Regions from separate parts of the Streptomyces sp. NPDC088116 genome, predicted to be linked through region 1. Evidence: predicted binding sites of a transcription regulator. Region 1 holds the regulator's gene; each other region holds the start of a gene.

The links. The regulator HrcA, encoded in region 1, represses chaperone genes, less so after heat shock. The targets are predictions, from matches to a motif close to TTNGCACTCNGNNNNNCNGAGTGCNAA.
Region 2: the regulator HrcA is predicted to act here: its motif matches at 5,350-5,376, upstream of groES (co-chaperone GroES).
Region 3: the regulator HrcA is predicted to act here: its motif matches at 8,982-9,008, upstream of groL (chaperonin GroEL).

What each region holds. Positions count from the first base shown of each region.
Region 1 covers NZ_JBIUTF010000002.1:566,575-576,879, reverse strand. Annotated here, with positions in the region: gene ACIOJD_RS08840 (PhoH family protein) at 1-400, opposite strand, end outside; gene ACIOJD_RS08835 (carbohydrate kinase family protein) at 613-1,725, opposite strand; gene ACIOJD_RS08830 (ribonuclease Z) at 1,872-2,780, opposite strand; gene ACIOJD_RS08825 (histidine triad nucleotide-binding protein) at 2,786-3,145, opposite strand; gene ACIOJD_RS08820 (16S rRNA (uracil(1498)-N(3))-methyltransferase) at 3,280-4,026, opposite strand; gene ACIOJD_RS08815 (nitronate monooxygenase) at 4,023-5,102, opposite strand; gene dnaJ (molecular chaperone DnaJ) at 5,297-6,436, opposite strand; gene hrcA (heat-inducible transcriptional repressor HrcA) at 6,437-7,453, opposite strand; gene ACIOJD_RS08800 (MBL fold metallo-hydrolase) at 7,677-8,420, shown strand; gene ACIOJD_RS08795 (DUF3097 domain-containing protein) at 8,486-9,310, shown strand; gene hemW (radical SAM family heme chaperone HemW) at 9,528-10,305, opposite strand, start outside.
Region 2 covers NZ_JBIUTF010000001.1:1,188,126-1,198,430, reverse strand. Annotated here, with positions in the region: gene ACIOJD_RS05220 (hypothetical protein) at 119-757, shown strand; gene ACIOJD_RS05215 (hypothetical protein) at 838-1,548, shown strand; gene ACIOJD_RS05210 (hypothetical protein) at 1,620-1,985, shown strand; gene ACIOJD_RS05205 (hypothetical protein) at 1,955-2,239, opposite strand; gene ACIOJD_RS05200 (SAM-dependent methyltransferase) at 2,217-3,728, opposite strand; gene ACIOJD_RS05195 (polysaccharide deacetylase family protein) at 3,841-4,869, shown strand; gene ACIOJD_RS05190 (hypothetical protein) at 4,866-5,297, shown strand; gene groES (co-chaperone GroES) at 5,524-5,832, shown strand; gene groL (chaperonin GroEL) at 6,000-7,625, shown strand; gene ACIOJD_RS05175 (SDR family NAD(P)-dependent oxidoreductase) at 7,826-8,599, opposite strand; gene ACIOJD_RS05170 (LysR family transcriptional regulator) at 8,837-9,727, shown strand; gene ACIOJD_RS05165 (WhiB family transcriptional regulator) at 9,935-10,305, opposite strand, start outside.
Region 3 covers NZ_JBIUTF010000007.1:41,234-51,538, forward strand. Annotated here, with positions in the region: gene ACIOJD_RS26460 (ABC transporter substrate-binding protein) at 1-38, shown strand, start outside; gene ACIOJD_RS26465 (DUF3263 domain-containing protein) at 141-458, shown strand; gene ACIOJD_RS26470 (MarR family winged helix-turn-helix transcriptional regulator) at 474-1,058, opposite strand; gene ACIOJD_RS26475 (FAD-dependent monooxygenase) at 1,216-2,412, shown strand; gene otsB (trehalose-phosphatase) at 2,519-3,364, shown strand; gene ACIOJD_RS26485 (trehalose-6-phosphate synthase) at 3,612-5,057, opposite strand; gene ACIOJD_RS26490 (glucosyl-3-phosphoglycerate synthase) at 5,167-6,201, opposite strand; SAM riboswitch class I at 6,368-6,498, shown strand; gene thrC (threonine synthase) at 6,516-7,820, shown strand; gene ACIOJD_RS26500 (ubiquitin-like small modifier protein 1) at 7,900-8,175, shown strand; gene ACIOJD_RS26505 (cold-shock protein) at 8,547-8,750, shown strand; gene groL (chaperonin GroEL) at 9,173-10,305, shown strand, end outside.

The DNA.
Region 1 (10,305 bases):
TGAGGGTCTTGGGGCGGATCGTCCGGCCCCGGCTGGACAGAATGTTCTGGGTGAGTACATCGGCGGGCGTCTCGGGACCGTCCGCACCGCCGTTCTCGCTCGCCCTGAGCATGGCGATGGAGCGTTCCACTGCGTCCTCCGTCATCGGCTGACCGGTGCGGAGCACCAGCATCATCTCGTCGAACAGGCGCTGGACCAGCGCGACGTCCGCCGCGCTGCCGGTCGCACTGATCTCGTTTCCCCGGACATGGATGTCTGCGGCCGGGAACGCCTTTTCGATCACGCGGAGCAGGGAGTCCCCCGAACCCAGGACCGTGACCATGGGGTGCTTGGCGGGAACGGTGAACCGGGCACGTGCCTGCCCCGGTGCGGGGGTCTTGGCTGTAGGTGTCTGAGTCATGGGCCGGCGCTGTGGCCTGCGCATACCTCCCGTTGCAGGGTTCTCGCTGCTCGACAACCTCTGGGCTACCAGCCTACGGCTCCCCACTGACAAGGCCCTAGGGCTTTTCCCTGCGCCGTCGCACAGATTTACGGACGACGATCACGGGAGGCGTACCCGGCGTCACCGGACGCGTACCCCGTATCAGGCGCCCCAGGAGTGTGGCCCGCGCCTCACCCCGAGCGACCGAAACCGATCGTCGGTACGGCCCTGCGCAGCGGCCACGGCCGCGTCGGCGCGGGCAGCAGCTCCCCCAGGAAGGCGTAACGGCGCAGCGCCGCCGGGTCCTGGTCGGAGCAGGCGCGTACGTAACTCCACCAGGCCGCGACCTCCGCCCAGCCCGGCGCGGAGAGCGATCCGCCGAACTCCTGCACCGAGAGCGCGGCCGTCAGGCCGGCGAAGGCCAGCCGGTCGGCGAGCGGCCAGCCCGCGAGCGTACCGGTGACGAAACCGGCCACGAAGACATCGCCCGCGCCCGTCGGATCGAGGGCCTCCACCGCGATCGCCGGGACCGCTGCGGTCTCGCCGGTGGCACCGTCCACGGCGTACGCGCCCTCCGCGCCCAGCGTGACGACGGCGACCGGCACCCGCTCGGCGAGCAGCCGCGCCGCGGCCCGCGGGCAGTCGGTGCGGGTGTAGCGCATCGCCTCCTCGGCGTTGGGCAGGAAGGCCTCGCAGTGCTCCAGATCGGCCAGTCCCGACAGGTCCCAGCGGCCCGTGTCGTCCCAGCCGACATCGGCGAAGATCCGTGCCCCGTGCCGGGCGGCATGGGCGATCCACTCGTCACGGCGGCCGGGCGTGAGCGCGGCGACGGCGGCACGCGCGCGTGGCGGGCACTCCGGCAGGGCTCCTTCGGGCGGCGGGGCCTCGTGGCCGTGCGAGACCATGGTCCGTTCGCCTTCGTACGCCATGGAGACGGTGACGGGCGAGTGCCAGCCGGCGACCGTACGGGACCGGGACAGGTCGATGCCCTCGCCGTGCTCCAGCGCGTCCCAGCAGTACTCGCCGTAGTGGTCGTCGCCGAAGGCGGCGGAGAGCGAGGTGCGCAGTCCGAGGCGGGCCAGCGCGGTGGCCATGTTGGCGATGCCGCCTGGGCTCGACCCCATCCCCCGGGCCCAGGACTCGGTGCCGCGTACGGGCGCGCTGGCGAGGCCGGTGAAGATGATGTCGAGGAAGACCGTGCCCGTGAGATAGACATCGCACTCCGGGTCGTCCGGTGCGCGCAGGGCGCTCAACGGATCGACATGGGCGGTGTGGTCGTACGTGTCTCCGTTGGATGTGATCACGGCGGGCTCCCCGATCGTGTGCAGATCCGGACAGTCTGCACGATCGGACGCGGCGCGGCGGACGCGCGCGAGGTCCGCCCGCCGCCGTCCCGCCGTCGCCGCCGCGCCGCCCCAGGTGGCCCGGGGGCCGGTCGCGGGGAGCGGCCTCAGGGGGACCGTTTGGGCAGCGGCACTCGTACGAGGTCGGCGGCGACCGTCAGTTCGCCCTCGAAGCCGGCCGCGCGGGCCTGCCGCTCGAACTCGTCCGGATCGCCGTACCGCTGCGAGAAGTGCGTCAGCACCAGATGCCGTACGCCCGCCTCCCGTGCCACGCGCGCCGCCTGGCCCGCGGTGAGGTGACCGTGGTCGGTGGCCAGCCGCTCGTCCTCGTCCAGGAAGGTCGACTCGATGACGAGCATGTCGCAGCCCTCGGCCAGCGCGTGCACGCCGTCGCAGAGCCGGGTGTCCATGACGAACGCGAACCGCTGGCCCCGGCGCGTCTCGCTGACCTCGTCCAGCGTGACGCCGTTCAGCACGCCCTCGCGCTGGAGCCGGCCGACGTCCGGGCCCGCGATGCCGTGCGCGGCCAGCCGCGCGGGCAGCATCCGGTGTCCGTCGGGCTCGGTGAGGCGGTAGCCGTAGGACTCGACGGGGTGCGAGAGCTTGTGCGCGTCCAGGGTGTACGCGGCCGTGCGCGCGAGGATGCCGTCGCCGGTCACCGGCGCCTCGGTCAGCGCGACGGACTCGCGGTAGGCCGTCGCGTACCGCAGCCGCTCGAAGAAGCGCTGTCCGCTCGCCGGGTAGTGCGCGGTGACCGGGTGCGGCACCTGGTCGAGGTTGATGCGCTGGATGACCCCGGCCAGCCCCAGCGAGTGATCGCCGTGGAAGTGCGTGACACAGATCCGGTTGATGTCGTGCGCGGCGACCCCGGCGCGCAGCATCTGGCGCTGGGTGCCCTCGCCGGGATCGAAGAGCAGGCCCTCGCCGTCCCAGCGCAGCAGATAGCCGTTGTGGTTGCGATGGCGGGTGGGCACCTGGCTGGCGGTGCCGAGCACCACCAGCTCGCGTACGGACAAGGCTCTTATCCGGGAGGCCAGTTGAGGCCGCGTCCGCCCAGTACGTGGGCGTGCGCGTGGAAGACGGTCTGGCCGGCGCCCGCGCCGGTGTTGAACACGATGCGGTAGCCGGTGGCGTCGGCCTTCTCCTGGGCGGCGACCTCGGCGGCCTCACGCAGCACGTCGGCGGCGATCTGCGGCTCGGCGGCGGCGAGGGACCCGGCGTCCGCGTAGTGCACGCGCGGGATGACCAGGATGTGGGTCGGGGCCTGCGGATTGATGTCCTGGAAGGCGACGGTGGTGTCGGTCTCGCGTACGAGGGTGGCCGGCACGTCCCCCGAGACGATCTTGCAGAACAGGCAGTCGGCCTGTGGTTCTCCCGCCATGGTCCTGGCCTCCTCGACGCTGCTGGTGATCAGTTCGGTACGGACGCATGGTATCCGGACCGGTGGTCGCTGTCCGTCGAGGGCGTCACCTGCCCGCCGAGGGCATCACCGCGGCGCTCCCCGGGGCCGGGCGGTCAGGACCAGCGGCCCGTGCGGCCGAGCAGCAGGGCCGTCGCCGCCGTCCCGGCGGTGGAGGTGCGCAGTACGCTGCGGCCGAGCCGGTACGGCTTGGCGCACGCAGCCTCGAAAACCGCCAACTCCTCCGGGGACACGCCCCCTTCGGGGCCCACGACCAGCACGATCCGGCCCTTTGCGGGCAGCGCCGCGGTGGCCAGCGGTTCGCTGCCCTCCTCGTGCAGTACGGCCGCGAAGTCCGCGTCCGCGAGCAGCGCGGCGACCTGCTTGGCCGAGAGCGCGTCCATGACCTCGGGGAAGCGGAGCCGTCGCGACTGCTTGCCCGCCTCCCGGGCCGTGGCCCGCCATTTGGCCAGGGACTTGGCGCCCCGGTCGCCCTTCCACTGGGTGACGCAACGCGCGGCCTGCCACGGCACGATCGCGTCGACACCGGTCTCGGTCATCGTCTCGACGGCCAACTCCCCCCGGTCGCCCTTGGGGAGGGCCTGGACGACGGTGATCCGGGGCGAGGGCTCCTCCTCGGTCCGCACCTCCGTGACCTCGACGACCAGCCGGTCCTTGCCCTCGACCGCCGCGACCGTTCCGTACGCGCCGGTGCCCGCGCCGTCCGTCAGCACGACCTCCTCGCCGACGCGCAACCTCCGTACGGAGACGGCGTGCCGCCCTTCGGGGCCGTCGAGCGTGACCGTGCCCACCGTCAGGGCACCCGGCCCACCGTCGCCCACGACGAAGACCGGAGCGGTCACGAGGTGCTGCCGAGGCCCGGCATGAACGACGCCCGGGTCGCGTCGAGTTCGCCCGAGAGGACCTCGACGAGCCGGCCGGCCGGCAGGTCGCGCGCCATCCGGTGGCCCTGTCCCGCCCAGAGCGCCATGCCCTGCGCGTCTCCCACCTTGGCCGCGGCCTTGCGCAGTCCGGAGGTGAGGTGGTGGACCTCGGGGTAGGCGGGCGGGGCGTACGGGCCGTGCTCGCGCATGAAGCGGTTGACGAGGCCGCGGGCGGGGCGGCCCGAGAAGGCCCGGGTCAGTTCGGTCCGTACGAACAGCGGGTTGGTCATGGCCTGCTTGTGCAGCGCGTTCGCCCCGGACTCGGGGCACACCAGGAACGCCGTACCGAGCTGTCCCGCGTCCGCGCCCGCCGCGAGCACCGCCGCGATCTGCCCGCCGCGCATCAGCCCGCCGGCGGCGATGACCGGGATCTGCACGGTCTCTCTGACCTGGGACACCAGCGAGAGCAGCCCGATGCCCGCACCGTCGGTGGCCGGGTCGTCGCGGTGCGTGCCCTGGTGGCCACCGGCCTCGATGCCCTGCACACACACCGCGTCGGCGCCGGACCACTGCGCGGTCTGGGCTTCCTCGGGGGTGGTCACCGTGACCACGGTGAAGGTGCCGGCGTGGGCGAACGCGTCGAGAACCGTCCGGGTCGGGCATCCGAAGGTGAAGGAGACCACCGGCACCGGGTCGTCGAGCAGTATGGCCAGCTTGGCCTCGTAGCCGTCGTCCCGGCCGGCCTCGGGGTCGCCGAGCGGTGTCTCGTACCAGGTCGCCTCACCGGCGAGCTGGTTCCGGTAGACCTCGACGGCCGCGTTGTCGGCGTAGTGGGCCTGCGGCATGAAGAGATTGACGCCGAACGGCCGGCCGGTGAGCCCGCGCAGCTGTTTGATCTCTTCGTACATGCCGTCCGCGGTCTTGTATCCGGCGGCGAGGAACCCGAGACCCCCGGCCTCGGAGACGGCAGCGGCCAGCAGAGGGCAGGATGCGCCGCCCGCCATGGGGGCCTGCACGATCGGATACCGGCAAAGATCGGTCAGTGCGGAGGACATGGAGGCATCGTGCCATGTCCTTGGTGAGAGGTCCGAATCGGTGCCACGTATGGCATGCGCCGGGGAACACGGCGTACGCGGGGCGACACGCACGGGCGTCGCAGTGGCCGAATCCGGCCCCTGGACGCCCGTCCCGTACGCGGCTGCCCCACTCGACGGGCCGCCCGCGAACGCGCCGCCCGGCCACGAGCGGCCTACCGCCCGTTGAACGCGTCCTTCAACCGCGAGAACAGACCCTGCTGCCCCGGCTGGAACTGCCCCGTGGGCCGCTCCTCACCGCGCAGCTTCGCCAGCTCCCGCAGCAGCCTCTCCTGCTCCGGATCCAGCTTCGACGGCGTCATCACCTCGACGTGCACGATCAGGTCGCCCCGGCCGCCGCCTCGCAGATGTGTGATGCCACGGCCGTGCAGCGGGATCGACTGACCCGACTGCGTACCGGGCCGTACGTCGATCTCCTCCACCCCGTCCAGCGTCTCCAGCGGGCACTTCGTGCCCAGTGAGGCCGCCGTCATCGGAATGGTCACCGTGCAGTGCAGGTCGTCGCCGCGCCGCTGGAAGGTGCTGTGCTGCACCTCGTGGATCTCGACGTACAGGTCACCGGCGGGACCGCCGCCGGGGCCGACCTCGCCCTCGCCGGCGAGCTGGATGCGGGTGCCGTTGTCGACGCCCGCCGGGATCTTGACCGTGAGCGTACGACGCGACCGGATGCGGCCGTCGCCCGCGCACTCGGGGCACGGCGTCGGTACGACCGTACCGAAGCCCTGGCACTGCGGGCACGGCCGCGAGGTCATGACCTGGCCCAGGAAGGACCGGGTGACCTGCGAGACCTCGCCACGGCCGCGGCACATGTCGCAGGTCTGCGCCGAGGTGCCGGGAGCGGCTCCCTCGCCCGAACAGGTCGTACAGACAACGGCCGTGTCGACCTGGATGTCCTTGGTCGTACCGAAGGCCGCCTCGTTGAGGTCGATCTCCAGCCGGATCATCGCGTCCTGGCCGCGCCGCGTCCGCGACCGCGGGCCGCGCTGCGAGGCCGTACCGAAGAACGCGTCCATGATGTCGGAGAAGTTGCCGAAGCCACCGGCGCCGAAGCCACCCGCGCCGCCTCCGCCCCCGGCTCCGGAGAGCGGGTCTCCGCCGAGGTCGTAGACCTGTTTCTTCTGCGGGTCCGACAACACCTCGTAGGCGGCGTTGATCTCCTTGAAGCGCTCTTGCGTCTTCGGATCGGGATTCACATCCGGATGCAGCTCGCGTGCGAGCCGCCGGAATGCCTTCTTGATCTCATCCTGGGATGCGTCGCGGCGCACGCCGAGAACGGCGTAGTAGTCCGTGGCCACTTACGACTCCGCCAGGATCTGTCCGACGTAACGTGCCACTGCGCGTACCGCTCCCATCGTTCCGGGGTAGTCCATGCGGGTCGGTCCGACCACGCCGAGTTTGGCGACTGCCTCGTCGCCCGAACCGTAGCCGACCGCGACGACGGACGTGGAGTTGAGTCCCTCATGGGCGTTCTCGTGCCCGATTCGTACGGTCATGCCCGGGTCCTTGGCCTCACCGAGGAGCTTGAGGAGCACCACATGCTCCTCAAGTGCCTCCAGCACCGGCCGGATGGTCAGAGGGAAATCGTGTCCGAAGCGGGTGATGTTGGCGGTACCGCCGATCATCAGCCGCTCCTCGGTCTCCTCGACCAGGGTTTCGAGCAGTGTCGCGAGCACCGCTGTCACGGTGCCCCGGTCCTCCAGCTCGAAGGAATCGGGAAGGTCCTGCACCAGCGGCGGGACGTCCGCGAAACGGCGTCCGACGATCCGGCTGTTGAGCCGGGCCCGGAGATCCGCGAGCGAGGTCTCGCCGAAGGGTGCGGGACAGTCGATCATCCGTTGCTCGACCCGTCCGGTGTCCGTGATCAACACGAGCATCAGCCGGGCGGGGGCGAGCGCCAGCAACTCCACATGCCGCACCGTCGAGCGGGTCAGCGAGGGGTACTGGACGACCGCGACCTGCCGGGTGAGCTGCGCGAGCAACCGGACCGTACGCCCCACGACATCGTCGAGGTCCACGGCACCGTCCAGGAAATTCTGGATGGCGCGGCGCTCCGGCGGCGACAGGGGCTTGACCCCGGCCAGCCGGTCGACGAAGAGCCGGTAGCCCTTGTCGGTCGGGATGCGCCCGGCGCTGGTGTGCGGCTGGGCGATGAAGCCCTCGTCCTCCAGCACCGCCATGTCGTTGCGGACGGTGGCCGGGGAGACACCGAGCTTGTGCCGCTCGGTGAGCGCCTTGGAGCCGACGGGCTCCTCGGTGCCGACGTAGTCCTGGACGATCGCGCGCAGCACCTCGAGTCTGCGTTCGCTGAGCACCGCGCACACCTCCAGCTGTCGTCGATCCCGGTCCGGCCCTCGCTCTGGCACTCGCTCTCCGTGAGTGCCAGCGCTTCCCCCGGCCAGTGTACGGCCGTCGGGTACGCCCCGGGCAAGGGCGGCCGACCACGCTTCACGATCACCGGTGATCAAGCGGGTCGGCTGCGATCAGCCTGCCCGTTTCGCACGCGATCACGCTGGTCGTTGCGGATAGCGTCCTCGTATGAACCTCCGTTGGGAAGAGTGCGGGTGGGAACGGTTGAGCCCGGGGGTGGGCCGGCGACGACTGCCCAGGTGGGACGCGACGGCCGGGCTGGTGACGGGGGATGGGGCGGCCCTCCTGTACGACACCGGCTCGACGGTCCGCGAGGGCGCCGCGATCCGGACGGCGGCCCAGTCGCTGCTCGGCGGCCGCCGAGTGACACATGTCGCACTGAGCCACCCGCACTTCGACCATGTGCTGGGCACGGCGGCGTTCTCCGGGGTCGAGGTGTACGCGGCGGTGGGCACGGCGGAACTGCTGGCTGCGGGCGGCGCCGGGCGGTCGGCGCTGTACGAGGACGCCGTACGGGAAGGTGTCGATGCCGCGCGGGCCGCCGAGGCGGTCGACCTGCTGGTCGTGCCGCGTCACGCGGTGTCCGGGGAGCTGACGGTGGATCTGGGCGGCCGTCAGGTGCTGTTGGCCGACGTCGGCCCGGGGCACACCGGTCACGACCTGGCGGCGCTGGTGCCGGGCGTCGGTCCCGGCTCCCCCGATGTGGTCTTCTGCGGCGATCTGGTGGAGGAGTCCGGCGAGCCCCAGGCGGGCCCCGACGCGGTGCCCGCGCGCTGGCCGGCGGCCCTGGACCGGCTGCTGGCGCTGGGCGGTGAGGACGCGCTGTACGTGCCGGGGCACGGGGCGGTGGTGGACGCGGCGTTCGTACGGGCGCAACGGGACGCGCTGGCGGCGGGTTTCGGCGGGGCTTAGACGCTGGGCACATGGGTGGGGCGGCCTCTTAGCCGTACCGGCCCGGTCCGCTTATCGTCTTCCGTATGCGCAGCTACAGCCCCGATCTGACGCCCCCGTGGAAGAAGTCCACGCCCGCGCCCGAGATCCCCGCCGAGCCGGATCTGGTGGTCGAGGAGGTGTCAACAGGCTTCTGCGGTGCGGTGATCCGCTGCGAGAAGACCGCCGAGGGTCCGACGGTCACCCTGGAGGACCGCTTCGGCAAGCACCGGGTCTTCCCGCTGATCGCGGGCGGCTTCCTGCTGGAGGGACGCGTGGTGACGCTGGTCCGCCCGACGGCGGGCGGCCCGGTCCGGCCCGCGCGTACGGCCTCCGGCTCGGTCGCCGTCCCCGGGACCCGCGCGCGGGTGGCGCGGGCGGGCCGCATCTACGTCGAGGGCCGGCACGACGCGGAACTGGTCGAGAAGGTCTGGGGCGACGATCTGCGCATCGAGGGCGTGGTCGTGGAGTACCTGGGCGGCATCGATGATCTCCCCGCCGTCGTCGCCGAGTTCGCCCCCGGGCCGGACGCCCGGCTGGGCGTCCTGGTCGACCATCTGGTGCCGGGCTCGAAGGAGTTCCGCATCGCGGCGCAGGTGACGGGCCCGGACGTCCTGGTGGTGGGCCACCCGTACATCGACGTGTGGGAGGCGGTGAAGCCGTCCTCGGTGGGTATCGAGGCGTGGCCGTCGGTCCCGAGGGGCGAGGACTGGAAGACGGGCGTGTGCCGCGCGCTGGGCTGGCCGGAGAACACGGGGGCGGCGTGGCAGGACATCCTGTCGCAGGTCCGCTCCTACAAGGACCTGCGGCCCGAACTGCTGGGCAGGGTGGAGGAGTTGATCGACTTCGTCACCGTCGGCGGCGCCAACTGACCGGGGGGAGGGTCTGGAATTCGGCCGTGTCCAGTTCGACCCCGAGCATGTCCAGGGGACGGGGTCACCGAACTTGGTGGTCCGCTCCACCTGGTAGCCGGCCTCCTCACCACTGCCGGTCGGCTCGGTGAGCCTCCGCTTCCGTTCCGTCGGCGGCAGCTTAGGAACAGCCCAGGCAGACGCACCCGCGATCAGCCGGGATTCACCCGCCGAGTGCTCAGTCCACCAGGTCCCTGACCACCGCGTCCGCCAGCAGCCGTCCCCGCAGTGTCAGCACCGCCCGGCCCGCCTCGAAGGGCTCCGGGGCCAGCAGGCCGTCCCCGACCGCTCGCCGGGCCGCCGTGAGGCCCGCCGGGGCCAGCAGGGACAGCTCGCAGCCGTCGGACAGGCGCAGCTCCAGCAGGACGCGTTCCACCCGGCGGTCCTCCGCCGAGAGGATCTCGCGGCCCGCGCCCGGTGAGCGGCCCTCCGCCAGGGCCGAGGCGTACGCACCGGGGTGTTTGACGTTCCACCAGCGGACCCCGCCGACGTGGCTGTGGGCGCCGGGGCCCGCGCCCCACCAGTCCGCGCCGCGCCAGTACAGCTCGTTGTGCAGGCAGCGGGCGGCCTCCGAGGTGGCCCAGTTGGACACCTCGTACCAGGCGAAGCCCGCCTCCCCGAGCACCGAGTCCGCGATCAGGTACCGGTCCGCGTGCTCGTCGTCGTCCGTCATCGGGACCTCGCCGCGCCGGATGCGCCGGGCCAGCTGGGTGCCCTCCTCCACGATCAGCGCGTACGCCGAGACGTGGTCGGGCCCCGCGCCCACCGCCGCCGCGAGCGTCTCGCGCCAGTCGGTGTCGGTCTCCCCCGGCGTGCCGTAGATCAGATCGAGGTTCACATGATCGAAGCCGGCCGCGCGGGCCTCCGCGACGCATGCCTCGGGCCGGCCGGGGGTGTGCGTACGGTCCAGCACCTTCAGCACATGCTGCTTCGCGCTCTGCATCCCGAAGGAGATC
Region 2 (10,305 bases), on a different contig from region 1:
TCCGTGCCCCCGGTCCGTGCCCCCGGTCCGTGTCCCCAGCCGCGGGCGTAGTCCGGCCACGAACCGGGGCCACGACCACCTCGTGGGCCTGCCGACGTGGCCGGATAACCTCGTCCGCATGTCTCGCCGTGGTCAGCTCCCTCCGCCCCCGCCGCCCGTACACCTGCGCGCGTGGCCGGACCGTGACGCGCTGCTCGCCGACCGGCACGGAGTACTCGCGGACCTGGGCGGGCGGAGCCTCGGGACCGGTGCGCTGGCGCTGTTCTGGCTGCTGGTCGCGGGTGCGCAGCTGGGCTGGGCGCTGATCGGAGGCGCTCTGACCTCGGTCAACGGCGGGTTCGATCCGATCGCCGCCGTTCTCGTCGCGGTGCTCGCGACGCTCGGTCTCGGCATCATGCTGGGCGCCGGGATCCTCCTCGGGATCCAGGTCCGCAGGCAGCGCGTGATGCGCGGCCTGATGGACCGGTGGGCGGAGCTGGAGAGCGACCCGGCGGGCGACGCGCGCTTCCGGATGGCGGGTCCGAGCCTGTGGTGGCTGCTCACGTCGTTCGCGGCGTGTGCGGTGGGCCTGTGGATCGCCCTGGTCGTGCCGGCCACGGCCGAGGCGGGCGAGGACACCTATATGGACGTCGTGTACGGGATGGGGGCGGGGACCCTCCTCTGGATCGCCGGGCTGCTCGGCGGGGCGCGGGCGGTGGAGCACTACCGGTGGGCGGTGCGGCTGGTCGTACCGGCGCGGGGGATTTCCGCGAAGTAGCGCCGTCCGCCCGAAGGGCGTGGCCACCGCTGTACCACCCCACCGGACCGGTGCTCATACGCACCGCTAATCTCTGCCCAATGATCAGCCGCGCCCCGCTGCCGCCCCCTCCACCGCCGGAGGAAATCCGTTCCTGGCCCGACCACGAGGCACTGCTCGCCGACCGCGCCGAGGCCATGGTGGCACTGACCCGGCGCGGGCTCGGGTTCGGCCGGCTGCTCTTCCTCTGGCTGACGGGCCTGGTCGCCGTGGTCGGCTGGGCGGCGGCCGGACTGGCGATACAGAGCTTCGAACAGGGCGGCCTCGGTTATCTGACCGGGCTGGTGACGCTGGCCCTCGCGGCGGTCCTCCTGGTGCCGGCGGGGGTGGGAATCGGTTTCTGGCTGAGCCGGGGCCGTACCGTACGGCAGCGGCTCGACGCCTGGGCCGAACTCGCTCCCGGTGCCATGACCGACGTACGAGTACGAGCGCATGGACGCTGCGTGACCTGGCTGCTGCCGTCCGTACTGCTGTGTGCGGTGGCCCTGTGGTCGGTGTTCCGGGCGGTGACGGGGGCCGGCCCCGGAGCCGGGGTCGGTCCGGACGCCGGTGCGGGGGCGGGATCCGGGGCGGGATCCGGTGCCTGGCTCGGCTCGGCGACCGTGGGTGAGATGGCGTACGCGCTGGGCTGGATGGCCACGTTCCTGGCGACCGGTGTGCTGGGCATCGTCCAGGCGGTCCGGCATCAGCGCTGGTCCGAGCGGTTGCTGAGCCCGGTCCGGGTCCGCGGGGGCGGGGGCGCTCATCGCTGACGCCGTATCCACCGCCTCCGTCCTATCCTGAAGAGGGAACGCGTGCGCCATTCAGGTGTAAGGGGCGGCGGATGGAATGGCTTTGGTGGATTTTCATCTTCTTCATCGTGGGCGGCTTCAGCTGGATGGTCGACACGGGCCGGACAGCGCTGCGGACCCGTCACGAGCGGCGAATCGAGCGCCTCAAGCTGGCGGAGAAGGAACGGCTCGCCCTTGAGGAGGCCCACAAGCCTCCGGAGGCGGTCTGCGGCTGCTCGCACCACTTGGCGAAGCACGACCGGCGGGGCAAGTGCCACGAGGACGTGGAGACGCCGACGCAGTGGGACGGGAACAAGAAACCGCTGCGGTACGAACTCCGGCAGTGCAACTGCCAGCAGTACGTCGGACCGCAGCCGCTGTCGCAGATCTACGCGGATGAGCTGACGGACCTGGACTGACGGCAGGCGGAGGGCGGGTCGCCGCGTTCCGCGCCGGGCCCGTCGACCGGGCGTCGCGCGATGCGCGCGGGACACCCTGTCGGCCACGCCCTGCCGGCGCCGGACGCCTCGCGCCGCCAACGCGCCTCGATACGGTCGACGGTCGCGTCCATACGCCGTACCTGCCCGTCCAGGCGGCGCCGCATGTCGTCGAGATCACCGGCGGGACGCGCCAGTTCGTCCGCCGATACGTCAAGATCCGCCCGGTCCACCATGATTGCCCGACGCGAGTCGCACCGCGGCGGGGCGCCCGATCAGCATCGTCGGGGCCCCGGCGACCCGGGTGAGGAAGACGGTCGCCGCGTTCGGGCCCTTGAGCTTCATCCGGCGGCGCAGCTCCTCCGGCTCCACGGCGGAACCGCGTTTCTTCACCGTCAGGACACCGACCTCGCGTTCGCGCAGCAGGGCCTTCAACTTCTTCAGATTGAAGGGGAGTTCGTCGGTGATCTCGTAGGCGGTGGCATACGGGGTGGGGCGCAGTTCGTCGGCGGTGATGTACGCGATCGTCTCGTCGATCAGCCCGCCGGCCAGCTCTTCGGCGACCTCGGCGACCAGATGGGCGCGGATGACGGCGCCGTCCGGCTCGTACAGGAAGCGGCCGGTCCGGCGGACGGGCGGGTCGGGCAGGCCACGGCCGGCGAGGGTGGCGGCGGAGGGGAGGAGGGTGGCGCGGCGGGTGCCGGGGACAACGGCGTTCTCCGGATTCCGCAAGCCGTCCCGCGGGCGGTTTCGCGGGTCCTCCGTCCGGTCCTGGGCCTGGCCCCGGTCCTGCTTCGGGTCCCGGTCCTGGTCCCGGTCCCGGTCCCGGTCCTGGTCCCGGTCCCGGTCCCGGTCCCGGTCCCGGTCTCCGTCGTGCCAGAGGACGGCCTCCTTGACATCACCGCCGTCCGAGATCCACTCGGCCTCGAAGTCGTCCGGGATCAGCTCGTGCGGAATGCCGGGCGCGATCTTGACCGCGCCCAGACCTGCCCGGCGTACGGCGTCGATCGCCCAGGACAGCGGCGGTGAGTACGCCTCCGGATCGAAGATCCTGCCTCGGCCGCCACGCCGGGCGGGGTCGATGAACAGGGCCCGGGGGCCGGGGGCCCCGCACTCCGGGCCGCGCTCCGGGTCGTACTCCCGTACATCCGCGCAGGTCACGGTCATGGGCGGGCTGTCAGGGGCCAGTGTGCGCACATTGGCCAGGGCGATCTCGCAGGTCAGCGGGTCGAGATCGACGGCGGATACGGCGAAGCCCGCGCGGGCCAGTTCGATCGCGTCGCCGCCGATACCGCAGCAGAGGTCCGTGACGCTCACCGCCGGTCCTGAGCCCGGTCCCGCGTCCGGTCCTGAGCGCCCCTGTACGGAGCCTGTTCCCGAGTCCGGCCCGGAGCCGGGACCCGGCGGGGTGGGCGCGATGGCGCGGAACCGGGCGGCCCGGTAGGCGGCGACGGTGCTCCGGGTGGCCTGCTCGACGCCGTTCGGCGTGAAGTACATGCGATACGCGTCCGCCGCGCCGAACTTCGCCACTCCGCGCTGGCGCAGTCGCGCCTGCGCCAGCGCCGCCGAGACCAGTTCGGCCGGGTGCTCGCGGCGCAGCCGGGTGGCGAGGGTGAGTTCCTGGGCCGGGTCGTGGTCACGCAGCTCGGCGAGGAGCGCCTGGCCCTCGGCGGAGAGCAGCGGTTCGAGGTGGGGGGAGGGGGAGCGGTCGGTCACCCGGCCCATTGTGGGCCAGCCGGGGGATGGTGCGCGTCGGACGGCGGTGTCGTCCCGGAGAGCGGGCTGTGCGCTGACAGGATGCGGCGCCATGCAACTAGTACGACAAAAGGAAGAAATGATGACAAAGGTGACGGTGCTGCGGGGCAGGCCCGGCCGCACCGTCCTGGCCGTGCTGCTGGCCGCCGCCCTCGGCTCCGGATGTGCTGCGGAGACCGGCGAACCGGCCGCGTCCGGGACGGGGGCCGCGTCCGGGTCCGCCGAGCCCGGCAAATCCACAGCCGGACGGGAGGGGGTGGAGGGACATCAGGGGCATGAAGGGCAGGGGGGACGGTCCGGGAAACAGGGCAAGGAGGGGCACGGGGCACCGGAGGCGCACAAGCCCGGTTCGGCCGGGGCCCGCGCCGCGTACGCCGAGGAAGTGCGCCGCACGCAGGCCGCGCGCGCCGTCGCGGCCAAGAAGTGGGGGCTCACCGCCACACCTCTCGCCGCGCCCCCGCCGCCCGCCGTCAAGCCGGAGATCACCACACGCGACGGCTTCGAGGTCGAGGGCGGCGATGAGCTGCCACCGATCTTCACCACCGTTCCCGTCAAGGACAAGGTCGTCTTCCTGACGATCGACGACGGCGCGGAGAAGGACCCCGAGTTGCTGCGGATGATGAGCGAACTGAAGCTCCCGTACACCGCGTTCCTCAGCGACTACGTCATCAACGACAACTACGGCTACTTCAAGCAGATGCAGGACCGTGGTGTCACGCTGAACAATCACACCCTCAACCACCCCTATATGCCCGGCCTTTCGTACGACGAGCAGAAGCAGGAGATCTGCGGCCAGCAGGACAAGCTGGCGAAGCGGTACGGCAAGCGCCCCGTGCTCTTCCGCCCGCCGTACGGCAACTACAACGCCGACACACTGCGCGCCGCGAAGGCGTGCGGCATCAAGGCCGCGCCGATCTGGGCGTCCGAGGCGTTCCCCGACCACATGGAGTGGCGTGAGTGGGACCGGGACATGCATCCGGGCGACATCATCCTCACGCACTTCCGGGGGCGCGAGGACTGGAAGGGCACCATGCCCGACATGATCCGGCACGTGATGAAGGTGATCACGGACAAGGGGTACTCCGTGGCCAAGCTGGAGGACTACGTATGAGACCCGCGCACCGGCTGCTGGCCGGAGTGCTGGCAGCCGGTGCGTTCCTCACCGCCGGCTGCGCGCAGTCGGTGGACCCCATCGAACGGCTCGGCCGCAAGGCGGCGCAAGGAATGAGCCCGCACGCGCCACCCCGGCCCCCGCACGCCCCGGTCGCACCCCCTCACGCGCCACCCCGGCCCCCGCGCACCCCGGCTCCGCCCCCGCACGCACCGGCCCTCCCCGCACCGGCCCTGCGCGCCCCCGCCCCGGCCCCGGCCTCCGTCCTCGCTCCCGTACCGCCCTCGGCCCGTGCGAACACGCGCGGGCCCCACAGACGCGCGCGCCCCGCCCGCCGCGTGCTCCCGTGGCGTCCGCCCGCCCGTGCTCATGGCGCTCGCGCGCCGCTCCCGTACGGAACCCTCGGCTCCCGCGCCGCGTTCCCGTAGCGGGAACGAACCGCCGCATCGGCATCGAAACGAGCCGCCACACCGGCGATAATTGGCACTCCGCTTGACCGAGTGCTAATCGCGGTCATAGTGTCAGGCCTGGCACTCCCCACTGGAGAGTGCCAAATGCGCGACTGGCAGATCCGGCACCCGCGACGACGGATCGAACTGGTCGCCACCCTCAGACAGTTAACCCCGTGAGATCTCCGAAGGGGGAGGTCGGATCGTGACGACCGCCAGCACCAAGGTTGCCATCAAGCCGCTCGAGGACCGCATTGTGGTCCAGCCGCTCGACGCCGAGCAGACCACGGCCTCTGGCCTGGTCATCCCGGACACCGCCAAGGAGAAGCCCCAGGAGGGCGTCGTCCTTGCCGTGGGCCCGGGTCGTTTCGAGAACGGCGAGCGGCTTCCGCTCGACGTTTCCGTCGGCGACGTCGTTCTGTACAGCAAGTACGGCGGCACCGAAGTCAAGTACAGCGGCGAGGAGTACCTCGTCCTCTCGGCTCGCGACGTGCTCGCGATCATCGAGAAGTAGGGCGGAGGCCCGGGGCGCACCCCGGGACACTCCGCACCCATAGTTTGCTTTTGGACTGCGCCCCTGGCCCCCCTGCGATAGCCGGGCGGACAGGGGCGCATTTCATTTGAGCGATCGCGACCGCCAGGTACGGCCGATGATCGCAACGAGAGGACACAGAAGCTCCCATGGCGAAGATCCTGAAGTTCGACGAGGACGCCCGTCGCGCCCTCGAGCGCGGCGTCAACAAGCTTGCCGACACGGTGAAGGTGACGATCGGCCCCAAGGGCCGCAACGTCGTCATCGACAAGAAGTTCGGCGCCCCGACCATCACCAACGACGGTGTCACGATCGCCCGCGAGGTCGAGCTCGACGACCCGTACGAGAACCTGGGCGCCCAGCTGGTGAAGGAGGTGGCGACCAAGACCAACGACATCGCGGGTGACGGCACCACCACCGCCACCGTGCTGGCCCAGGCGCTGGTCCGCGAGGGCCTGCGCAACGTCGCCGCGGGTGCCTCCCCGGCCGCCCTGAAGAAGGGCATCGACGCCGCGGTCAAGGCCGTGTCCGAGGAGCTCCTCGCGACCGCCCGCCCGATCGACGACAAGTCCGACATCGCCGCCGTGGCCGCGCTCTCCGCGCAGGACCAGCAGGTCGGCGAGCTCATCGCCGAGGCGATGGACAAGGTCGGCAAGGACGGTGTCATCACCGTCGAGGAGTCCAACACCTTCGGTCTGGAGCTGGACTTCACCGAGGGCATGGCCTTCGACAAGGGCTACCTGTCCCCGTACATGGTGTCCGACCAGGAGCGTATGGAGGCCGTCCTCGACGACCCGTACATCCTGATCCACCAGGGCAAGATCGGCTCCATCCAGGACCTGCTCCCGCTGCTGGAGAAGGTCATCCAGTCGGGTGGCTCCAAGCCGCTGCTGATCATCGCCGAGGACGTCGAGGGCGAGGCGCTCTCCACTCTCGTCGTCAACAAGATCCGTGGCACCTTCAACGCGGTCGCGGTGAAGGCTCCCGGCTTCGGTGACCGCCGCAAGGCCATGCTCGGCGACATCGCCACCCTCACGGGCGCGACCGTCATCGCCGAGGAGGTCGGCCTCAAGCTCGACCAGGCCGGTCTGGACGTGCTGGGCTCCGCCCGCCGCGTCACCATCACCAAGGACGACACGACCATCGTCGACGGCGGCGGCAACTCCGCCGACGTCACCGGCCGCGTCAACCAGATCAAGGCCGAGATCGAGTCCACGGACTCCGACTGGGACCGCGAGAAGCTCCAGGAGCGCCTCGCGAAGCTGGCCGGCGGCGTGTGCGTGATCCGGGTCGGCGCCGCCACCGAGGTGGAGCTGAAGGAGAAGAAGCACCGCCTTGAGGACGCCATCTCCGCGACCCGCGCCGCGGTCGAGGAGGGCATCGTCTCCGGTGGTGGCTCCGCTCTGGTGCACGCCGCCAAGGTGCTCGAGGGCAACCTCGGCAAGGAGGGCGACGAGGCCACCGGTGTCGCGGTCGTCCGCCGCGCCGTTGTCGAGCCGCTGCGCTGGATCGCCGAGAACGCCGGCCTCGAGGGCTACGTCATCACCTCGAAGGTGGCGGAGCAGGACAAGGGCCACGGCTTCAACGCCGCGACCGGCGAGTACGTCGACCTGGTGAAGGCCGGCGTCATCGACCCGGTCAAGGTCACGCGCTCCGCGCTGGAGAACGCCGCGTCCATCGCCTCGCTGCTGCTCACGACCGAGACCCTGGTCGTCGAGAAGCCGGCGGAGGAAGAGGCCGACGCGGGTCACGGCGGCCACGGCCACAGCCACTGACGCCTGCCACCCGGCTCGCGCACAGCTGAGCATCCGAGGCCCGGTGCCCCCGTCGCGGGGGCACCGGGCCTCGGTGTGTGTGAGCCACGCGCTGCCGGCGGCCGCGACGCCCCGACGGAACAGACGGAACAGGCGGGACCGACGGAACACACGAGACCGACGGGACCGGGCGGAGGGATCTCCCTCGGCCGCCGGAGCCGTTACTGCGGGCCGTACGTGCGCCCCGTCTTCGACGTGAGCCCGCCGAGCAGCCCGCGCGGGGCCAGCTTCACCGCTCCCATCAGCGCCTTGTACCGCGGGTCCGGTACGGACACGGTCTTGCCGCGCGCGAGATCCGCCAGCGCGGCCGTCACCAGCTTGTCCGCGTCCAGCCACATCCAGTTCGGGATGTTGTCGGTGCCCATCCCGGCTCGCTCGTGAAACTCGGTCCGCACGAATCCGGGGCACAGCGCCATCAGACGCACCCCCGTACCGGCCAGATCGCGGCTCGCGCCCTGGCTGAACTGCACGACCCAGGCCTTCGACGCGCCGTACGTCCCTCGCGGCAGGAACGCGGCCACCGACGCCACATTCACGATGCCGCCCCGCCCCCGCGCCTTCATCCCGGGGACCGCCGCCGACGTCAGGCGCAGCACCGCCTCGCAGTGCACTTTCAGCATCGTCAACTCGTCGGCCATCGGGACGTCGAGGAAACGGCCCTTGTTGCCGAACCCCGCGTTGTTGACCAGCAGATCGACCGCGTGTCTGCGGTCCGAGAGCCGGTCCTCCACCGAAGCGATCCCGCTGTCGGTGGAGAGATCCGCGGTCAGCACCTCGGCCTCGATGCCATGCAGGTCGTGCAACTCGGTGGCCTGTTCCCGCAAGCGCTCGGTGTCGCGCGCCACCAGCACGAGGTTGTGCCCGTCCGCCGCCAGCCGCCGCGCGAAGGCGGCGCCGATCCCCGCCGTCGAGCCCGTAATCAAAGCAGTCGTCATACGGGCACGTTAGTGCCTGCGCCGAGACGCCCGACGTCCGTGCGCGAGGGGTGGACGGCCGGCACCCGGCCACCATCACCACCAACAGCTCCGCGCCGGGACCGATCCGCCGCTTTCGTCCCGCCCCTGCCTTCAACGCGCCCACCCCCTGCATTCGTCGCACCCCGCCCCCGCTTTCACCTCAAAGATTTTGCCTGCTATTTAGTCATGCCCCAAAGATTCGCTTATAGTCGTGTGGTGATCGAAGCCCGTCATCTCCGTGTCCTGCGCACCGTGGCCGCCACCGGCTCCTTCTCGGCGGCCGCGCGCGAGCTGGGCTGCACCCAGCCGGCCGTCAGCCAGCAGATGAAGGCCCTCGAATCCTCCGCGGGCACCCCGCTGATCGTCCGTACCGGCCGCGAGATGCGGCTGACCCAGGCCGGTGAGGTGCTCGTACGGCACGCGACGGGAATCCTCGCCGGTCTCACCGCCGCCGAGGAGGAGATCGCGGCCATCGCGGGGCTGCGGGCCGGCCGGGTCAGGCTGGTGTCCTTCCCCAGCGGCAGTTCCACCCTCGTCCCCACCGCGCTGGCCGCCCTGCGCGCGGCTCATCCCGGCACCCGGGTCTCGCTCGTCGAGGCGGAGCCGCCGAGTTCGGCGCAGATGCTGCGGGACGGTGACTGCGATGTGGCGCTGGCGTTCCGGTACGGCGGCTCCGCCGCGGAGTGGGACGACCTGATCGTGCGCCCGCTGCTGGTGGACCGGCTCGTCGGTCTGGTCCCCGAGGATCACCGGCTCGCGGAAGCGGGGACGGTCGCGATCGGTGATCTGGCCGCCGAGCCGTGGATCGCGGGCTGTCCGCGCTGCCGCAAGCAGTTGGTCGACGCCTGCGAGGAGGCGGGATTCACGCCCCGGATCGACTTCGCGACAGACGACTATCCGGCCGTCATCGGCCTGGTCGCGGCGGGTCTCGGGGTGGCGGTGCTGCCGGAGTTGGCGATGGAGTCGGTGCGCTCCGAAGGCGTCCGTGCGCTCACGGTCGAGCCGTCGGTCCAGCGGGAAATCGTCGCGCTCACCCTGCCGGACCTGGCGCAGGTCCCGACGGTGGCGGCCACGCTGGATCAGCTGGTCCTCGCCGCCGCACGCTGATTCCACGGACTGTCGTCGGTGCCTTCGCGGTCGGTCGAGCGACTCTACGGCCGGTCGACGGCGGGAAGTGCGCTGCTCCTGGCTCGGGCATCGGCCCGGCCGGTGCTCAGCAAAGCGGCCCGGTCGGTGCCGGGCGTGCGGGTGTCTCCGTGAGGCGGGATCACGGGTATGCGCAGGAACGTTTCTGCCGATATCGATCGTTCGTGGTCAACCGCTCGGACGGCCCCCCGGGCCAGTGCCCGGACCCATGCCGGACGCCGAGGCCGACGCGGAGTTCGCCGACGACGCGGACGCCGTGATCAGCCGGGTGCGCGCCCGTCCCATCAGCTCTTCACGCTCGTCCTCCGTCAGCCCGCCCCACACGCCGTACGGCTCCCGCACCGCCAGCGCGTGCGCCGCGCACTCCGCGCGGACCGGGCACCGCATGCACACCTCTTTCGCCGAGTTCTCGCGCGCGCTTCGTGCCGCACCCCTTTCCCCCTCCGGGTGGAAGAAGAGCGAGCTGTCGACACCACGGCAAGCCGCCAGGAGCTGCCAGTCCCACAGATCTGCGTTCGGTCCGGGAAGGCGGGAGAAAT
Region 3 (10,305 bases), on a different contig from region 1:
ACGCGCAGACCGCGGAGGCCGCCGAGTCCGCGGAGTAACGTACGGCTCCTATGACCGCGCACCCAGCCGGTCCCGGGGAGCCGAGCCCCCGGGACCTCGCACCGCAGAAGCCGGGCTCCGGAGCCCCGGCCCCGGCGCACGTGGCCTCCGCGGCCCCGGAGCCCGCGCACGCGGAGCCCGAGGCCCCGGCGCCCGCGGGCGCGCCGGATGCCGACGGCGTACGCCGCGGGCCCGGGGAGCTTTCCGAGCGGGATCGCGCCGTTCTCGCGGTGGAAGCCCGCGGCTGGCCGGGGCCCGGCGCCAAGGAGCGGGCCGTACGGGAACAGCTCGGCATCTCGCCGACCCGCTACTACCAGCTGCTCAACGCGCTGCTGGACGACCCCCGGGCCGCGGAGCACGATCCTGTGACGGTCAACAGGCTGCGAAGGGTCCGGCAGGCGAGGCGCGAGCGCCGCTGAGCCGGGGCCGGGTCATCACCGGGGCGCGCCTGCGCCGGACGGCGGCTGGTCGTCGAGGGCCGCGAGGTGGCCGGTGAGGTCGTCCGCGAAGCGCCCGAGGAGGCGGCCGAAGTTCTCGCGGTCCTGCTGGGGCCAGTCGGCGAGGGCGTCGGTGAACCATCCGATGATGGTCCGCATGTAGCGTCCGGCCGCCGCCGCGCCGTCGGGGGTCGCCTCGATGAGGCGGGCCCGCTGGTCATCGGGGTCCTTGACGCGCACGACCAGGCCGCGTCGCTCCAGCTCGTTCACCTGCCGGGTGACGTGCGGTCCGACGACCTGCATCCGCGCGGCGATCTCGCCGATCCGCAGTGGCCCGTCGGCCGTGTGCAGCGAGAGAAGCACCGACATCGCCGGCCGGTCCACGTGGATCGCGGCTGTCTCCATGGCGCGTTCGATCAGACGGCCGCGGTTCAGGACATTGCTGAGCTGCGTCAGCCGGGGGAGCACGGCCAGCACGTCCTGATCGCCGCTGCCGTCACTGCCGTCACTGCTCTTCCTGCTCTCACTGCCGTCGCTTCCGGCCCGTCCTGCGGCGGCCGGGTCCGGCTGCTGGCGATCCATGTCGGCTCCTCGTTTAAATACCTACGTTAGGTATATAGTCATCTCGGGTGGTGCGTTCGACCGGGGCGCGTCGCACCGTGAATAAAGGTACCTAAATTACGTATCCGTCATGTGTCCGGCAGGGCTGCTCCGAGCCCGGCCGGGAGAAGGAGTATCCATGAACACGGCAACCGGTCGGTCGGTCCTCATCTCCGGCGCCAGCATCGCGGGACCCACGCTGGCCTACTGGCTCCACCAGTACGGCTTCCAGGTCACGGTCGTGGAGAAGGCCGGCGCGATACGCGGCGGCGGCTACCCCATCGACATCCGCGGCACCGCGCTGGAGGTGGTCACGCGCATGGGCCTGCTCCCACGGCTCCAAGCCGCGCACGTCGACAGCCGTCTGATCACTTTCCTGAACGCCGACGGCGGCCCGGTGGCCTCCGTCAGGCCCGAGGCCATCACCGGCGGCGTCGAGGGCCGCGACCTCGAAGTACGCCGCGGGGACCTCACCGACGCCCTCCACGACGCCGCCCGCCAGGACGTCGAGTTCCTCTTCGACGACTCCATCGCCACCCTCCACGACCACGACGGCGGTGTGGACGTGACCTTCCGCGGCGGCGCCCGGCGCACCTTCGACCTGGTCATCGGCGCCGACGGACTCCACTCCCACACCAGGGGCCTGGCCTTCGGCCCCGAGGAGCGGTACCACCGCTACCTCGGCTACTGCTTCGCCGGATTCACCATGCCCAACCACCTCGGCCTCTCCCACGAGGGCGTGACGTGGAACGTCCCGGGCAGGGCCGCGGTCCTCTACGCCGCAGGCGACGGCGACCAGGTCCACGCCTTCCTCAACTTCGCCCGCCCCGAACCGCCCTTCGAAGCGTTCCGCGACCCCGGCGCCCAGCGCGATCTCGTCGCCGCGCTCTTCCCCGACGACCAGTGGGAGATCCCCCGCATGGTCGACGCCCTGCGCACCGCCGACGACCTGTTCTTCGACACCGTCAGCCAGATCCATATGCCCCGGTGGTCCACCGGCCGCGTCGCTCTCGTGGGCGACGCCGCCCACGCCACCTCGTTCATCTCGGGGCAGGGATCGAGCCTGGCCCTGGTGAGCGCCTATGTCCTGGCCGGCGAACTGGCCTCCCACGGCAGTCACACGGCCGCCTTCGCCGCGTACGAGGACCGGACACGGGAGTTCGCCGAGCAGAACCAGGCGCTCGCCACCGCCGGGGGCGCCACCCTGCTTCCCCGCACCGCCGACGAACTGGCCCAGCGCGACCACGCCCTGCGCGACCCCGCCCTCCTCCCCGACGACCGGGGACGGGCCGTCCACTCCGCGCTCACCCTCCCCTCCTACGCGGACGTCACGTAACAAACGGCCCGGCGTCATCCGGCCGTTTCCGAGGAGAGGGGTCCTTCACACCCTCGTGACAGCCGTCCGCACCCCGCGCACAGGGATCCCCGATAGGCTCGGGGCCATGGGCAGCAGTCATCCGCATCCCCTGCCGAATCCGACCACTTCCGCCGGCGCCGACGGCCTGGCCGCGTTCCTGGCCCGGCCCGGGAAAGCCGTCGTCGCCCTCGACTTCGACGGCACCCTCGCCGAGATCGTCCCCGACCCCGAACAGGCCCGCGCCCATCCGCGCACCCTCCCCGCCCTGGCCGCGCTGGCGCCACGCGTCGCGTCCGTCGCGGTGATCACCGGCCGTCCGGCCGGGGTGGCCGTACGGTACGGCGGCTTCGCCGGAGTGCCGGGGCTGGACCACCTCGTCGTCCTCGGCCACTACGGTGCCGAGCGCTGGGACGCCGTCAGCGGCACGGTCAAGGCCCCCGCCGCCCACGAGGGCGTGGCATCGGTCCGCGCCGAACTCCCCGGTTTCCTCGACCGGATCGGCGCCTGGCGCGGCACCTGGATCGAGGAGAAGGGCCGCGCGGTCGCCGTCCACACCCGCCGCTCCTCCGACCCGCAGGCCGCCTTCGAAGCCCTGCGCGACCCCCTGAACGAACTGGCCGCCCGCCACGGCCTGATCGTCGAACCGGGCCGCATGGTCCTCGAACTGCGCCCGCCCGGCATGGACAAGGGCGTGGCACTGACCGAGTACGTACGCGAGGTCGGCGCCGAAACGATCCTCTACGCGGGCGACGACCTGGGCGACCTCCCGGCCTACGCGGCGGTCGAGAAACTCCGCTCGGACGGCCACCCGGGCCTGCTCGTGTGCAGCGGCGCCGAAGTCCCCGAAATCGCGGACCGCGCCGACCTCGTACTCCCGGGCCCGGCGGCGCTGGCGGACTTCCTGGCGACGCTGGCGGCGACGGCGAGCTAAGCGGTCGGCTGCCACCGGGCCGCAGACGGGGAACCGGCGGGAGGGGGCCGGGGTCGCAGGAGGTGACGTGTCCGGACGTAAAGCGTGATGTGTGGCGTACGGCAACCCGCACCCGGAAAACCAACCCGCACGCGGCGTAAATCATGCAGTCCGGACATGCTCCTCCGGAGGCCCCGGCGCCCGCGCCCACCAGGCACCCGCAACGGCACCCGCACCCACCACAAGCGTCACCGCACCCCCCGGGAGGCTACGCGCGCAAGGCCGTCAGCTGGTCCAGGAACCACTGCTGCGGCGGGAGCGCCGTCGCCGTCGCCGCCAAGCGCTTCGAGCGTTCCGCGCGTTCCTCCGCCGGCATGTTCAGGCCCTCGTGCAGCGCCGCCGCCGTCGCCGTGATGTCGTACGGGTTCACCACCAGCGCGTCCTCGCCCATCTCCTCGTACGCGCCCGCCTCCCGCGACAGCACCAGCGCGCAGCCGCGCTCCGAGATGACGGGGATCTCCTTCGCGACCAGGTTCATGCCGTCGCGGATCGGGTTGACCAGGGCCACGTCCGCCAGGCGGTACGCGGCCAGGGAGCGGGCGAAGTCGTCCTGGACGTGGAGGATGACCGGGAGCCAGTCCGGGGTGCCGAATTCGGCGTTGATCTCGTCGGCCACGCGCTGCACCTCGGCGGTGTAGTCGCGGTAGATCTTCAGGTCCTGCCGGGACGGGTAGGCGAACGCGATGTGGACGACGCGCTCGCGCCATTCGGGACGGTCGGTCAGCAGCTGACGGTAGGCGTGCAGGCCTCGGACGATGTTCTTCGACAGTTCCGTACGGTCCACCCGGACGATGACCTTCCGGTCCGCGCCCCGGTCCGCGCCCGCGTCCGTTCCCGGTCCGCCCCCGATCTGCTCGCGCAGCGCGGCCAGACGCTCGTCCACGTCCGGGCGGTGCGCCCGCTCGCGCAGGAAGTCGGCGTCGGCGCCCAGGCCGTGCACGCCGATACGGGTGTTGCCGGTCCCGCCCAGCAGCTCCGTACAGCAGGCCGTGAAGGCGTTCGCCCACCGCTGGGTCAGGAAGGCCGCCCGGTCCGCGCCGAGGATGCCGCGCAGCAGCTGGCGCGCGATGTCGTCGGGCAGCATCCGGAAGTAGTCGACGGGCGCCCACGGCGTGTGCGAGAAGTGTCCGATCCGCAGATCGGGCCGGAGTGCCCGGAGCATTCCGGGCACCAGCGCCAGGTGGTAGTCCTGCACCAGCACGGCCGCGCCCTCGCCCGCCTCGTCGGCCAGCGCCTCGGCGAAGGCGCGGTTGTACGTCTCGTACGACGCCCACTGCGCGCGGAACTCCGGGCCGAAGGACGGCTCCAGCGGGGTCTGGTAGAGCAGGTGGTGGACGAACCAGAGCGTGGAGTTGGCGACCCCGTTGTAGGCGTCGGCGAACACGTCCGGCGCGATGCCCAGCATGCGGACGCGCTGTCCGCCCGTGTCGGCGGTGTCGAGCCGGCCGCCCGTGCGCCGTACGGCCTCCCGGTCGCCGTCCCCGAGCGCCGCGCACACCCACACCGCGTCCGTATCGGGCCCGATGGCCGACAGGCCGGACACCAGCCCGCCTCCGCCCCGCTTCGCGGTCAGCTCACCGTCGTCACGCAGCGTGAACGAGACCGGGCCGCGGTTGGACGCGACGAGAACCTGGGCGGCTTGCTCTGAGGCCATGTGCCGAAACCTAGCCCGTCCGGGAAACGCTCAAACGTACGGGCGCTGCCCGGTGCGCGTGAGTCCGCCCATACGGCGCCGGGCCCGCGCCCGAGCAGTGGCGTACTCCCTACGCCGCGCGCCCGGCCGTGTACTCCGCGATCTCCCTCACCGGCGGCCGTTCCTCCGTGTCCACGGAATGCGTACGCGGTACGAAACCGTCCTCGCCCCGCTCGAACTGCGTCAACACCGGACGTATCAAGTGCCCACGGGACAACCGGAGTTGAGCCGTACGGTAGATCGCCGCGGCCATCCGCCCCAGCGCCCGGTCGTCCTGGTGGCGGTGGACCCGTACGCCCACGTCGACCTGCGCCATCGCGTCCAGCCCCACCGTGTGCAGCGTGTCCACCAGCAGCCCCAGCTCCACGCCGTAGCCGACGGGGAACGGCAGCCGCTCCAGCAGCGAGCGCCGAGCCGCGTACTCCCCGCCCAGGGGCTGTACGAAGCCGGCCAGCTGCGGCCAGTGCAGATTGAGCAGAGGCCGTGCCATCAGCTCGGTCACCCGCCCGCCCTGCCCGTTCGCAACCCCCGCGGAACCCGGAGAACCCGGAGAACCCGGAGAACCCGGAGAACCCGGAGAACCCGGAGAACCCGAGGAAGCGGGGGAACCCGGCCCGCCCAGCGGCCGGTCGTACATCGCCTTCACGAAGTGCACGTCCTGATCCGTGAGCAGCGGCCCCACGATCCCGGACACGAAGTCCGGCGAGAACCGCTTCAGATCGGCATCCACGAAGCACACGATGTCACCGCTCGTCACCAGCAGCGACCGCCACAGCACCTCGCCCTTGCCCGGGAGCGCGGGCAGCCGGGGCAGGATGCCGTCCCGGTGCACCACCCGCGCGCCCGCCGCCCCGGCGACCTCGGACGTACGGTCGGTGGAACCCGAATCGATCACTACCAGTTCATCGACGAGCGCCACCCTCTCCATCAGCTCGCGCCGGATGACGGAGACGATCTCGCCAACCGTTTCCTCCTCGTTCAGCGCAGGCAGCACCACGCTCACCGTGGTGCCGCGCGCGGCTTTCGCCGCCAGAAGCCGGTCGAGCGTACGGTCAGCCGCTGACCAGGAACGCCTGGTCAGCCAGTGCTCCACCTCTTCCAGCACGATCGAAACTCCCTGAGCGTGTGCCATGAACGTGATCCATCTCGCGGTGCGGACGACTAGCTCCACCCTCCGCCCCTTCGGTTACAGTCTTGAACAACGCGTATGACCACCGCATGCCGGGGTCATCACGCCAAAAACGCATCGGATCCAGGTTCCGGTGCCATAGCGCTCATCCAGAGGGACTGAGGGAACGGCCCGTTGAAGTCCCGGCAACCCTCCCGCCGACCATGCAGAGGTCACGGTGGGGAAGGTGCCAATTCCGTCTTGTGGCGAAGTACGTCGCGAGGAAGATGAGGAGAAAGGGCCTCGCCTCCATGGCTGTGCAGACTGTCCCCAACGACAACACCGACGCGAACAACGAAGCGTCCGTCGATCTCGGACCCGCCGCCGCCCTCTCGTGCCGCGAATGCGGAGAGCGTTTCGACCTCGGTCCCATTTTCGCCTGCGCCAGCTGTTTCGGGCCGCTCGAAGTCGCGTACGACCTGCCGAGCGGCAGCCCCGAAGAGCTGAAGAAGCGCATCGCGGAGGGCCCGGACAACATCTGGCGCTACGCCCCGCTGCTGCCCGTACCGGCCGATGTGGCCACGAAGCCGAACATCAACCCCGGCTTCACCAAGCTCGTCAAGGCCGACAACCTGGCCCGTGAGCTGGGTGTCACCGGTTCCCTGCACATCAAGGACGACTCCGGCAACCCGACGCACTCCTTCAAGGACCGCGTCGTCGCCATCGCCGTCGAAGCCGCCCGCGTCTTCGGCTTCACCACGCTCTCCTGCTCCTCCACGGGCAACCTGGCCGGCGCCGTCGGCGCCGCCGCCGCCCGTGCCGGCTTCCGCTCCTGCGTGTTCATCCCGCACGACCTGGAGCAGGGCAAGGTCGTCATGGCCGCCGTCTACGGCGGTGAGCTGGTCGGCATCGAGGGCAACTACGACGACGTGAACCGGTTCTGCTCCGAGCTCATCGGCGACCCGCTGGGCGAGGGCTGGGGCTTCGTCAACGTCAACCTCCGCCCGTACTACGGCGAGGGCTCCAAGACCCTCGCGTACGAGATCTGCGAGCAGCTCGGCTGGCAGCTGCCGGACCAGCTGGTCATCCCGATCGCCTCCGGATCGCAGCTGACGAAGATCGACAAGGGTCTTCAGGAGCTGATCAAGCTGGGCCTGGTCGAGGACAAGCCGTACAAGATCTTCGGCGCGCAGGCCGAGGGCTGCTCCCCGGTGTCCACCGCCTTCAAGGCGGGCCACGATGTCGTACGGCCGCAGAAGCCGGCCACCATCGCCAAGTCCCTGGCGATCGGCAACCCGGCCGACGGCCCGTACGTCCTGGACATCGCCCGCCGCACCGGCGGCGCGGTCGAGGACGTCGACGACGAGCAGATCGTGGACGCGATCAAGCTGCTGGCGCGCACCGAGGGGATCTTCGCGGAGACGGCGGGCGGTGTGACCGTCGGCGTGACGAAGAAGCTGATCGAAGCCGGTCTGCTCGACCCGACGCTGACGACCGTGGTCCTCAACACCGGCGACGGGCTCAAGACGCTGGACGCCGTGGCACCGACGACCGGGCCTTCGGCGACCATCCGCCCGAGCCTGGACGCGTTCCGCGCCGCCGGTCTGGCCCACTGAGCGCCGGCGCCGTTCGCCGCCGGCCACCTTCGTGGCCGCGCCCCCGCACTCGCACCTCGTACTGAAGAAAGGCCCCACCATGAGCGTCAAGGTCCGCATCCCCACCATCCTCCGTACGTACACCGGTGGCCAGGCCGAGGTCGCGGCCGAGGGCGCGACCCTCTCCGAGGTCATCCAGTCCCTGGAGAAGGACCACCCCGGCATCGCCGCCCGCGTCCTGGACGACCAGGGCAAGCTGCGCCGCTTCGTGAACGTGTACGTCAACGACGACGACGTCCGCTTCGAGCAGGGCCTGGAGACCGCCACCCCGGACGGCGCCGGCGTCTCGATCATCCCGGCGGTCGCCGGAGGCTGACCCGACGCCTCCTGGCGCGGTGTCGCACCACCGGAATGGCCCTCTCCGCACGAGAAGCGGAGGGGGCCATTCTGAATGGTTGAGCACGGTAGAGTATGGGAACGCCCCCATTTTTCTCGCCCCGAGCGCAATCGAGAACGCGACAACATCGGGGTGAAGTCCTGGTGCCCTTTGTGCCGTACGTGCACTTTGCCCGGCCCGACTTGCCCCGGAACGCAGTGAATTGATCACTATGCGTGTTCAGCCATGCCCGGATTTCTCGTCCGATTGACCTGTTGCAGAGGGCAGTTGGGCGGATACATTCAGCCGCGGTCGACGCGTTACGGCGCGAAGTGTGGCCCTCCCGAGGGCCAGTACTAGGGGAGTTAGGCATGGCTCAGGGCACCGTCAAGTGGTTCAACGCGGAGAAGGGCTACGGCTTCATCGCGGTAGACGGTGGTGCGGATGTTTTCGTCCACTACAGCGCGATTCAGATGGACGGCTACCGCACCCTTGAAGAAGGTCAGCGAGTGGAGTTCGAGATCTCGCAGGGCCAGAAGGGTCCGCAGGCGGACATGGTCAAGCTCGCCGTCTGATCCCGGCGCGATCGGCCACCGACGCACTCACGCCGAGGGGTCCGTATCCCAGCACATGGGGTACGGACCCCTCGTGCGTTCCCGTCCCGGTTCCCGGCCCCGCGTGCCGAGCCCCCGCGCCCCAACGATGCCTCTGCGAGGCGCTTGCGCCCACCCGTCGCCCGGCCACCACCCCTCGACGATGCCTCTGCGAGGCGCTTGCACTCTCGGGGGTCGAGTGCTAATTATTGGTTAGCACTCTGCAAGTGAGAGTGACAACTTAAGGACCGGGTCGGTGAGGCCCGAAGAGCCGGTGGAGCAAGGAACCACAGGCTCTCAGGCCGTCCGTCGCGGGCGCCAGCGCGGTCCGGAGCAATCCTTCCCCAAGCTCTCAGCTCAACTCGAGCAGGGGAGACCCCATCTGTCCGGGAGGACCACTTCACATGGCCAAGATCATCGCGTTCGACGAGGAGGCACGGCGCGGTCTCGAGCGCGGGATGAACCAGCTCGCCGACGCCGTCAAGGTCACCCTTGGTCCCAAGGGGCGCAACGTCGTCCTTGAGAAGAAGTGGGGCGCCCCCACGATCACCAACGATGGTGTTTCCATCGCCAAGGAGATCGAGCTCGAGGACCCGTACGAGAAGATCGGCGCCGAGCTGGTCAAGGAAGTCGCCAAGAAGACGGACGACGTCGCCGGCGACGGTACGACCACCGCGACCGTGCTCGCCCAGGCTCTCGTCCGTGAGGGCCTGCGCAACGTGGCCGCCGGCGCCAACCCGATGGCCCTCAAGCGCGGCATCGAGAAGGCCGTCGAGGCCGTCTCCGGCGCCCTGCTGGAGCAGGCCAAGGACGTGGAGACCAAGGAGCAGATCGCTTCGACCGCCTCCATCTCCGCCGCCGACACCCAGATCGGCGAGCTCATCGCCGAGGCGATGGACAAGGTCGGCAAGGAAGGCGTCATCACCGTCGAGGAGTCCCAGACCTTCGGTCTGGAGCTGGAGCTCACCGAGGGTATGCGCTTCGACAAGGGCTACATCTCGGCGTACTTCGCCACCGACATGGAGCGTATGGAGGCGTCCCTGGACGACCCGTACATCCTGATCGTCAACTCCAAGATCGGCAACGTGAAGGACCTCCTTCCGCTGCTGGAGAAGGTCATGCAGTCGGGCAAGCCCCTGCTGATCATCGCGGAGGACGTCGAGGGCGAGGCGCTGTCGACCCTGGTCGTCAACAAGATCCGTGGCACCTTCAAGTCCGTCGCCGTCAAGGCCCCGGGCTTCGGTGACCGCCGCAAGGCCATGCTCAACGACATCGCCATCCTCACCGGTGGCACGGTCATCTCCGAGGAGGTCGGCCTCAAGCTCGAGAACGCCGGCCTGGACCTGCTGGGCCGCGCCCGCAAGGTCGTCATCACCAAGGACGAGACCACCATCGTCGACGGTGCCGGTGACAGCGACCAGGTCGCCGGTCGCGTGAACCAGATCCGCGCCGAGATCGAGAACAGCGACTCGGACTACGACCGCGAGAAGCTCCAGGAGCGCCTCGCGAAGCTGGCCGGCGGCGTGGCCGTCATCAA